Regions from separate parts of the Streptomyces sp. O3 genome, predicted to be linked through region 1. Evidence: riboswitches for the same ligand, from Rfam matches in the RefSeq annotation. Region 1 holds a riboswitch; the other holds the start of a gene.
What was found. A riboswitch is a leader RNA that binds a small molecule or an ion and turns the genes downstream of it on or off. The one in region 1 is predicted to bind cobalamin.
Positions count from the first base shown of each region.

Region 2: it holds a riboswitch for cobalamin, as region 1 does, so the genes downstream of both, ACX6XY_RS11980 (energy-coupling factor ABC transporter permease) here and ACX6XY_RS14200 (cobalamin biosynthesis protein) in region 1, are expected to answer to the same signal.

Region 1 is NZ_JBTVYK010000024.1:35,944-41,155, forward strand. Features, by position in the region: gene ACX6XY_RS14195 (cobyric acid synthase) at 1-1,229, opposite strand, end outside; partial or broken gene ACX6XY_RS14200 (cobalamin biosynthesis protein) at 1,535-2,479, opposite strand; cobalamin riboswitch at 2,622-2,755, opposite strand; gene ACX6XY_RS14205 (hypothetical protein) at 2,990-3,211, opposite strand; gene ACX6XY_RS14210 (inorganic phosphate transporter) at 3,228-4,547, opposite strand; gene ACX6XY_RS14215 (lysozyme) at 4,691-5,212, opposite strand, start outside.
Region 2 is NZ_JBTVYK010000019.1:13,567-18,778, forward strand. Features, by position in the region: gene ACX6XY_RS11965 (energy-coupling factor ABC transporter ATP-binding protein) at 1-492, opposite strand, end outside; gene cbiQ (cobalt ECF transporter T component CbiQ) at 489-1,250, opposite strand; gene ACX6XY_RS11975 (energy-coupling factor ABC transporter substrate-binding protein) at 1,270-1,701, opposite strand; gene ACX6XY_RS11980 (energy-coupling factor ABC transporter permease) at 1,704-2,519, opposite strand; cobalamin riboswitch at 2,550-2,737, opposite strand; gene ACX6XY_RS11985 (ABC transporter substrate-binding protein) at 2,805-4,394, opposite strand; gene ACX6XY_RS11990 (ATP-binding protein) at 4,429-5,212, opposite strand, start outside.

The DNA.
Region 1 (5,212 bases):
CGCTCGCCCAGCGCCTCACCCACCGGCCTGGCGAGGGTCTTCTCGCGCGCGAAGGCGACCCGGACCGGCAGCAGTCCCAGCCCGTCGACCGCGCCCGCGCGGGACTCGACCTCGTCCTCGATGTGCTCGCCGAGCGCCTGGAAGCCGCCGCAGACACCGAGTACGGGGCGGCCGTCGGCGGCCCGGCGCGCCAGCGCGTCCGCCAGGCCGCGCTCCCGGAGCCACCGCAGCGCGCGCACCGTGCCGCGGGTGCCCGGCACCACCACCAGGTCGGCGTCGTGCAGTTCGTCGGGCCGGTCCACGAACCGCACCACGACGCCGGGTTCGGCGGCCAGCGCGTCCACGTCGGTGAAGTTCGACATCAGCGGTACGGCGCAGACGGCGACCCGCAGCACGTCGTCGCCGACCGGCGGCGTCACCGCGGACTCGCGGACCGCGCCGCGCAGGGACACATGCAGCCCGTCCTCCTCGTCGATGCCGAGCCCGTGCGCGAACGGCAGGACGCCGTACGTCCGTCGGCCGGTGAGCTGGCGCAGCATCTCCAGGCCCGGTTCGAGCAGCGACACATCGCCGCGGAACTTGTTGACCAGATACCCGGCGACCAGCTCCTGATCAGCGGGGCTGAGCAGCGCCGTCGTGCCGAAGAAGGACGCGAAGACCCCACCCCGGTCGATGTCCCCGACCACCACCACCGGGAACCGGGCCGCCCGCGCGATCCCCATGTTCACGATGTCGGTGCGCCGCAGGTTGATCTCGGCGGGGCTGCCCGCGCCCTCGCAGATCACGGCGTCGTACGAGCGCCGCAGCTCGTCCAGGCACTCCACCACCGTGCCGAGCAGGGCCTCCTGGCGGCCCCCGTGCAGCCCTCCCTCAGGGGACGACCCCCCAGACCCCCCGAAGAACCCGCGCGCGGTCATCTCGCCGACCGGCTTGCCCATCAGCACGACCTGGCTGGAGCGTTCGCCGCCGGGCTTGAGGAGGACGGGGTTCATCAGCGCGGTGGGCTCGACGCGGGCGGCCTGCGCCTGCATCGCCTGGGCCCGGCCGATCTCGGCGCCCTCGCGCGTGACGAAGGAGTTCAGCGACATGTTCTGCGCCTTGAAGGGCGCGACGGACACGCCCTTGCGGGCCAGCCACCGGCAGATGCCCGCGGTGACCACGCTCTTCCCGGCGTCCGACGTGGTCCCGGCGACCAACAGCCCGCCGCCCTGGCGACTAGTCCCCGTCACGATCCCCTCCGCACATCCGTACCCGACCCACCGGTCACGTCTGACCCGCCTGTCCCCGCCCTGCCGAGCTGTGTCCTCCCGGCCTGGGTACGGCCGCCCTGCGGGCGGCCGAGTCGCGTATCTCCGGCCCGCGCGTCACCGAGCGGCGCCCCTCCGGCTCGCCGTGTGCCGTCGGTCCTGGTCCTGGTCCCGGTCCCGGTGCCGCTGAGCCGTATACCGGCGCTCTGTGGGCGGCCGACCGGCAGGCGGCCGACCGGCAGGCGGCCGACCGGCAGACGTTCGACCCGCGGGCGGTCGGGGCGCGGGCCGCCGCGGCGCAGGGCCGCCGCGCCGAGGCGTCCGGTGACGCACACGGCCAGGGCCAGGGCGCTGACGCGGCGCGACAGGCGCACCGCCCGTTCGATGTCCGCGGCCTCGACGGCCCGGCCCCCGGAGTTCAGCACCGGCCGGTGCTCGACCCGTCCGCCGTACGACAGGGTCCCGCCGAGCCGTACGCCCAGCGCCCCGGCGAAGGAGGACTCCACCGGGCCCGCGTTGGGGCTCGGGTGCTTCGCGGCGTCGGCGCGCCAGGCGCGCAGCGCGCCGCGCGGGTCGCCGCCCGCCACGACCCCGAGCGCCGCGGTCAGCCGGGCCCCCGGCCAGCCCGCGACATCGTCGAGCCGGGCCGAAGCCCACCCGTACCGCCGGTACTTCGCCGACCGGTGGCCCACCATCGCGTCCAGTGTGTTCACGGCCCGGAACCCGACCAGGCCGGGCACCCCGCCGACGGCGCCCCACACCAGCGCGCCCACCACGGCGTCCGAGGTGTTCTCGGCGACCGACTCGACGACGGCCCGCGCGATGCCGGGGCCGTCCAGGGCCTGTGGGTCACGCCCGCACAGGTGCGGCAGCCGCTTCCGGGCGGCGTCGAGGTCCCCGGCCTCAAGGGCGGCGGCGACGGCCCGCGCCTCGCGGCCCAGCGAGGCGCCGCCGAGCACGGCCCAGGTGGTGGCCGCGGTCAGCGCGACGGACGCGGCGGGGGAGCGGCGCAGGGTGCGCGAAGCCAGCGCGGCGGCGCCCACGGCGCCACCGGCGCACACGGCGGTGTGCAGGGCGCCCCAGCCGCGGTGGTCACGCCACAGCAGACGCTCGACGGAGCCCGCCGCACGGCCGAACGCGGCGACCGGATGGCCGCGGCGCGGATCGCCGAGCAGCAGGTCGCCGACCAGGCCGGCGGTGGCGCCGTACGCGAGAACACGATCGGCACGCACGGGGTCAGCCGACCGATACGCCTCGAAGGACCTCTGTGCTCAACAGAACTTCTGTACTCGGCAGAACTGGTGACGGGCAGCCCGGCATCGCGCTTTGTCCTCACTCAGGGTCCGCGCCCTGGTTTGACGGAAACGGCGACGTGAGTCTCCTGGCTCCCGGATACGCGCAGCTCCCCCGGCCTTCCAGTCCGCGGACGCGGACCGTGACTTCCGGTGTTGGGGGAGAGCTCCCCGGTGACAGTGGCGGGACCGCGCCGGATTCGCACCGGCTTCCTCTCCTGCCGCCGTATATGGCTCCGGCAGTCCACCACGGCCCCCGAACGCCCGTCAACTCGCCGTTGACCTGCACGGGGACAGTGTTACGAGGGCCACGTGGGCGGCGAGTGCCCGGACCGCTCACCGGGTGCGCGGGCGCACGGAAGCGGCGTCCGGCGACCCTGGTGAGGTCGCCGGACGCCGCACGCGAAGATGCGTCGCCCCTGCGGGGCGGCGGGCGGCGGGCCCGCCGCGTCAGGAGACGATCATAAAGATGCCGAACGCCACGGCCGCGGTGCACAGCGCGAAGCAGGCGTACGCGCCGGTGCGCGCCAGGACCGCGGAACCGCCCTGGTCGGCGGCTTCCTGCTGCTTGGACAGGCCGATCATGCCCAGGGTGAACAGGGCCACCAGGGCGACGGTCGCGACGAGGCTGACGCCGAAGACGGAGCCGAGGGCTTGCCAGTCGATGTGCATACTGCGGTGTCCTTAGTCAGACTCGGGCGGGCCGCTCGGCGGTGTCCGCCGACGGGACGGCCTGGGCCGGGAGGGGGGTCAGGGGCTCGCCGGCCGTCAGGTCGGCGGCCTCCGCCGCTTCGGCCGCGGCGGTCGGCGGCGGGATGACCGCGGCGATCGCGTTGGTCATGACGCCCGCGGGCTCGGCCTCGCCCGAGGCGGACACGGAGGCGGCGGGGGCGGCCCCTTCGGCCTCGTCGACGTCGTTGACGTTGGTGTGGTCGACGACCTGGCGGCGGGAGACCAACCAGATCGCGAGGCAGGAGCCGATCAGGAAGACGACGACGACGGTGACGCCCCAGTCGCCCTGCCGGGCCACGAACTCCGCCAGCGCGGCCACGAGACCGGCGGCCGGGAGGGTCAGGCCCCAGGCGACGAACATCCGGGTCGCGGTGGACCAGCGGACCACGCCGCCCTTGCGGCCGAGGCCCGCGCCCATCACCGCGCCGGAGCAGGAGTGCGTGGTCGACAGCGAGAAGCCGAGGTTCGACGAGGACAGGATGACCGCGGCCGCGCTGGTCTGGGCGGCGAAGCCCTGCTGCGGCTGGAGGTCGGTGAGGCCCTTGCCCATGGTGCGGATGATGCGCCAGCCGCCCAGGTAGGTGCCGAGCGCGATCGCCAGTCCGGCCGAGACGATGACCCACACCGGCGGGTTGGAGCCGGGCGCGAGAGCGCCGCCCGCGACCAGCGCCAGGGTGATGATGCCCATCGTCTTCTGCGCGTCGTTGGTGCCGTGCGCCAGCGAGACCAGGCCCGCGGAGGCGATCTGACCGCCGCGGTAGCCCCTCGCGGAGGTCTTCTCGTCGACGTTCTTGCCCAGCTTGTACGTCAGCCGGGCGCCGATCATCGCGGCGATGCCCGCGACCAGCGGGGCGGCGATCGCCGGGATCAGCACCTTGGTGACGACGACTCCGCCATTGACACCGCTGACGCCGATCGACGCGATGGTGGCGCCGATCAGGCCGCCCATGAGGGCGTGCGAGGAGCTGGAGGGGAGCCCGATCAGCCAGGTCAGCAGGTTCCAGAGGATGGCGCCGACGAGCGCCGCGAGGATCACCTCGGGTTGGATGCCGTCTTCCTGCACCAGCCCCTTGGAGATCGTCTTGGCGACCTCCACGGACAGGAACGCTCCGACCAGGTTCAGCACGGCGGACATGGCCACCGCTGCTTTGGGCTTCATCGCGCCGGTCGAGATGGTCGTCGCCATCGCGTTGGCGGTGTCGTGGAAACCGTTCGTGAAATCGAACACGAGGGCTGTCACGATCACGATCGCGAGCAGCAGCGTGATGTGTTCCATTTACCCAGGCAATCGTTTGATGTCAGTGGCCCGTAGAACGTAGGCAACCTGAGTGAACGGAAGATGAACTGAGGCGGGCATCGCGGTTTACCCCACCGGGTCGCCGCCGTTCCGCTTGCGCCGAGGCGGCCTCCGGGGCGGGTTCAGCCCCGTGCGAAGCGCCTCAGCTGGGCCGCGGAGCCGTTGAAGAGATTCTGGTCACCCGGCAGTTCCCCCCGGTCGCTGTACTGCCAGAAGGTCGGATACGACCACCCGCCGGGCAGCGGGCCCGGAGACGAGTCGTAGCGGGCCAGCCACAGAGCGTGTCGCGCCGCGAAGGCGCCGCTGTCGCCGGTGCAGGTCCGCCACCAGCGCGCGTTGGTGTAGATCACCGGGCGGCGGCTGGTGAGCCGCTCCACCTCGGCGCTGAAGGAGCTGATCCAGTCGGTCATCCGGGTCTTGCTCAGGCCGTAGCACTGGTTCTCGCCGTACGGGTTGTACTCGATGTCCAGCGCCGGGGGCAGCGTCCAGCCGTCGGCCCGCCACCGGCCGCCGTTGCGTACGAAGTACGCGGCCTGCTTCCGGCCGGACGACTTGTGCGGCAGGGCGAAGTGGTACGCGCCGCGGATCAGGCCGTGCTGGCGCGAGCCGTCGTACTGCTGGCGGAAGTACGGGTTCCGGTACGT
Region 2 (5,212 bases), on a different contig from region 1:
CGCGATCGCGGTGCGTTTGCGCTGGCCGTAGGAGAGGAGGTGGGTGGGGCGGTCGCGGAGCGGCGTGATGTCGAGGGCGGCCAGGGCCTCGTCGATACGGGCGCGGACCTCGGCTTCGGGCAGGCCCAGGTTCATCGGACCGAAGGACACGTCCTGTTCGACGGACGCGGCGAACAGCTGGTCGTCGGGGTCCTGGACGACCAGCTGGACGGTGGTGCGCAGGCGGGTCAGGCCCTTGCGGTCGTATGTGACGGGCTCGCCGTCCAGGAGCAGGGTGCCGCTCGCCGGGCGCAGGCCGCCGCTGAGCAGGCGCATCAGGGTGGTCTTGCCGCTGCCGTTGCGGCCCAGGAGGGCCAGGGCGCGGCCCGGAGCGACGGCGAAGTCGAGGGCGTCGACGACCGTGGGGCCCTCGTCGTAGGCGTAGGACGCGCCGCGGAGTTCGACCTCGGCGGGGACTTCCAGGGCGGCGGGCGTCATCCCGGCGGGCGTCATCCCAGGGGCCTTTCCAGTACGGGGTGCAGGGCGAGGGCGAGGGTCGCGAGGGCGGCCAGGAGGGTGACCGCCGCGGCGACGAAGCGCGGGGAGACGCGGGCCTCGGGGACCAGGACGCGCAGGGTGCCGTCGTAGCCGCGCCCGGCGAGTCCGGCCTGGAGGCGGGCGGCGCGGTCGAAGGCCCGGACGAACGCGGTCGCGCCGAGTCCGGCGAGTGAACGCCAGGCGGCGGCGCGGGTGGTGTGGCCCAGGCGGGCGGCCTGCGCCTGCCTGATCAGGGTCATCGAGTCCAGGAGCAGGAAGCTCATCCGGTACGTGACGAGGGCGACGTCCACGACCGCGGCGGGCGCCCCGGCCTTCACCAGGCGGGGCAGCAGGTCGGACATGGGCGTGGTGAAGGCGAACAGCAGCACGCCGAGCGAGGCGGCCGAGGTGCGGAGCAGGAGGCCCGCCGCGCGGGCCGGGCCGTCCGGGTCCAGGGTCAGCATCCCCTCGGGCGCGCCGACCTGGACGAGCAGGGTCAGCGCACCGGTGACGCAGAAGCCGAGCGGGATGCGGTACGCCCGCCACAGTCTGCGCGGGGGTACTCCGGCGGGCCCGAGCAGGAGGGCGAGTGCCGTGACGATGACCAGCGCCGCGCCCGGCCAGGGCGGCAGCGAGATCGCCAGCACGGTCAGGCCGAGTCCGAGCACGGCCTTGTCCACGGGGTGACGGCGGCGCCAGCGACTGCTGTGCGCCGCCGCGTCGATAGGCAGCACGATGCGCGGCGGCCGCGGGCTAGGCGCTCGGGGGCGCGTCCGTGACGGGCGCGCCGCTCGGTTCTGGCGTGCCGCCCCGGTTGGGCGTGCCCCCGCCTTCGGGCACGCTGCCCGGCTCGGGCGTGCCGTGCGGCGTGGCCGCCGTCGTGGCTCGGGCCTCGCCCTGCCTGCGGCCTCTGCGCAGGCCGAAGTAGTACGCCAGGACGCCCGCGCCCAGCGCCGCCTGCACGGCGAACAGCGCCGACTCGACCTCCCCCGACGGGGGTTCGTACAGCGGGCTGAACCAGGGCTCGTAGCCGGGGTCGATCTCGGTGATCGCACCCTCCGCCTCCCCGTCGGCGCCCGCGAACGGCTCCTCCTTGTCGTCGCCCATGCCCAGCGCCAGCGGCAGCACCGCGAGCGCGGCCACTATCAGGAGCAGGAGACCGTTGATCTTCGTGTTTCTGGTCATCGTCATCGGGTCTCCGCCTCCGTCTCCGCCGTGCCCTTGGCGCCCTGTGCACGCTCCGTGTCCTGTGCACGCTCCGTGTCCTGTGCACGCTCCGTGTCCTGTGCACGCTCCGTGTCCTGTGCGTGCTCCGGGGACTTCGCCGCCTGCGACTGCTTGCGCGTCAGGAAGACGCCGAGCCGGGTCAGCTCCCCCTTGCTGGAGCGCACCAGGAGGCGCATCACCAGCACCGTGAGCAGCCCCTCGCTGACCGCGAGCGGGATCTGGGTCACCGCGAAGATCGAGCCGAACTTGCCGAGCGAGCCCAGGAATCCGCTGCTCGGGTCGGGGAAGGCGAGCGCCAGCTGGACACTGGTGACGCAGTACGTGGACAGGTCGGCGACGAAGGCCCCGCCGAACACCGCGCCCATCAGCGGGACGTCGAACCGCTTCAGCAGCCGGTAGACCCCGTACCCCGCCCACGGCCCGACGATCGCCATCGAGAAGACGTTGGCGCCGAGCGTGGTGAGTCCGCCGTGCGCGAGCAGCAGCGCCTGGAAGAGCAGGGTGATGGTGCCGAGCACCGCCATGATCGGCGGCCGGAAGAGAATCGCGCCGAGCCCCGTACCGGTCGGGTGCGAGCAACTGCCCGTGACCGAGGGGATTTTCAGCGCGGAAAGGACGAAAGTGAAGGCCCCGGACGCGCCGAGCAGCAGGGTGCTCTCGGGGTTCGCCCTGACCTCTCGGGTCAGGGCGCGTACGCCGTGGACGACGAACGGCGCCGCCGCGGCACTCCAGGCGACCGCGTGTACCGGTGGTAGAAAACCCTCGGCTATATGCATGGCTGAGCAGACCCTCTCCAGCACCTCGTGGATGGACAACGCGCCTTGGCCGGTCTCCTGGCTTACGGGTCGTACCGCCCTGGCTCCGCCTTCCCGGATACGTGGTGGTACCCAGTGGCCGCCCCCCTGGGGGCTGGAGCCGGACTTCCCGATCACAGTGGCGAGGGCCGCATCGGCATCACACCGATTTCCCGTACACCAAGGCGTGGTGACAGTAGTCCGCTGGTAGGCGACCTGACAACTACGGGCCGTGGTCCGCGGTGCCGGATGGGGCGACAGGACGCCTCAGGGGCAGTCGCCGTCGAAGATGCGCTCGTAGGTGCGGAAGAGTTTCGTTTCGGGTTTCGCGCTGGCCGGGTACTCCATCACGGGGACCGGCTTGCACACCGGCCACTTCTTCGTCTCGTCGGAGTCGTCGAAGCCGAACGTGCCGGAGGCGCCGAGTACACAACTGGCGCACTTGGCGCCGCCCTCGGTGTCCAGGATGCCCATGTTGACGATGGTTTCGTAGACGTCGTCCTTCGTCGGCGTGACGGGAGCGGCGGTGTCGGTGCCGGTGTCGGCACTGATGTCGTTGATGTCGTTGTAGGCCTGGTCGAAGGCCTGGGCGAGCACCGTGAACGCGTCCCGGTACATGATCGAATAGCCGTCGTCCAGCGGCCGCTCCCCCAGGTCGTGCGCGGCCTGAAGCTCGCCGAACTTCTCCCGGAAGGAGGCCAGTCCGACCGGCCGGTCCCGGTGCCCCTTCCGCTCCCACCACGCGGGGTCGACCGAGGCCGCGTTCACCAGGGTGATGTCCGCCTCCTTCAGCTGCTCGGTGAGCTTCGGCGTGGTGTACTCGGTGCCGAGCCCGATGCCCACCTTCAGGATCCGCAGCGGCCGGGAGTCGTTGCAGGCGGGTTCCTTCGCCAGCCTGCTGATCAGGTAGCCGAGGTCATGGTCGCGTCCGGCGAAGAAGACCGTGTCCGAGCCGGTGACGCAGATCTTCTGGGCGACGGTGGAGAAGCGGCGCGGGATTCCGGCTTCCTCGCCGGTCAAGCCCAGGTAGTAGGCCCGGTTCTTGTCCAGCCCGTAGTCCTTGCCGAACCTCTCCTCGAACACCCGGCGCAGGTCGAGCGAGTACGCGTCCTTCTTCCGGTTGTCCGCGACCAGGAATCCCCGCTCGCCCGGCTCGTCCTTCAGATAGCGCGCCAGGCCCTGGACGAGCAGCTCGTTGGACGGGGAGGTGTTGAAGAGGTACGGGCGCTGCATCGTGGTCCCGGTGAGGATCGAGCCGACCGCGGGGATCTTGTGCTCGCCGAGCGCCTCGACCGCCGCGAGCGTCTGCGGGGTGCTGCTGGGCATGCCGAACACGCCGACCAGGGGCGAGTCTCCGTCCACCATCGTGACGAGCCGGTCCACGACCGGGCGCCACTTGCTCATGTCCTTGCCGTCGTTGGCCAGCAGCAGCTGGTAGTGCGGGCCCGCCTCCGCGTTGGCCTCCAGCTGGGCCGTGTGGGCGCCCGCGACGGCGCGCCTGATCTCGTCCGGGCTCATGGTGCTGGTGGCGTCCGATGTGAAGGGCATCAGCAGCGCGATCCGCGCGTAGGGAATGCGCGGCCTGCCCTTCCGCGGGTCCTCCCAGGCCCTCTTGACTCGGGCGTTCTCCTCAGCGATCGCGTCGATCAGGGTCTTGATCTCCGGGTCGCCGTCCAGCGAGTCGGTCGCCGTGACGCCCACGCACTCGCCGCCGACCTCCTCAAGGCCCGCGCCGCAGTCCTCGGGCAGCAGGGTACGGACGAGCAGGCCGAGACCGGCGAGGAGCGCGAGGCACACCACCGCGGCGACGGCCTTGTCCAGCGGGCCCCAGACGTGGTTCCTCCAGCGCGTCAGCATGGTCGGCGCTCCTCTCCTCTCGCTCCCGCGGCGCTCACGGCCGCGGCTGGGTCGGCTGCTGGGTCGGTTCGATCAGGCAGGGCCGCCGGTGCCGCAGCGCCACCGGCCAGGTCTGCGCGGCCCGGTTCAGCACGGCGTGGCCCGACGGATGCTGTGCGGACAGGAACCGCAGCTCCGCACCGACGCCGACGCAGAGGTCGTCCAGCGGTTCGGCGAACGTCTCGCGCAGGTACCAGACCGCGTGCAGCAGCCGGTTGACGGCGCGTCCGGTGGCGTCGGCGTCGGCGTGCCGGTGGTCGTCGGCGCCGCGGGCGATATCGGCGCGCCGGTCCGTCCACTGGGCGCGCGGCGGGTGGGGGGCGGTGCTGACGCGGCGCAGGGCGCGCAGCCAGTCGGCCGCGTCCCGCTGGGCGAACCACTCGGTCAGCCGGGTCACCACCGGGTCGGGACCGGACGCGGCGAGGGTGTGCCGCAGCGCGGCGCTCTCGTACGCGAGTACGTCAGCGGCGGCGTCGGCACCGGCACCCGCACCCGTACCCGCGTCGGCGTCGGCGTGGGTCGCGCGTTCGGCCGCGAGCGCCTCGTAGTGCTCGCGCAGGACGGTGTGCGTGTGCTGCCAGCGGTGGCTCTCGTCCGGGCCGCCGCGCGCCCGGTCGACCAGCAGGTCGCGCAGGAAGGGGTCGGGGACGAAGCGCGGGCGGCCGTCCGGAGCCGGGAGGTCGGCGTCGGCGTCGGGGGTGTCCGCCGGGTCCGTGGTCCAGTGTTCCTTTTCCAGGTAGCGGGCGGCCTCTGCGGCGGGCAGCAGGGCGGTTCCGACG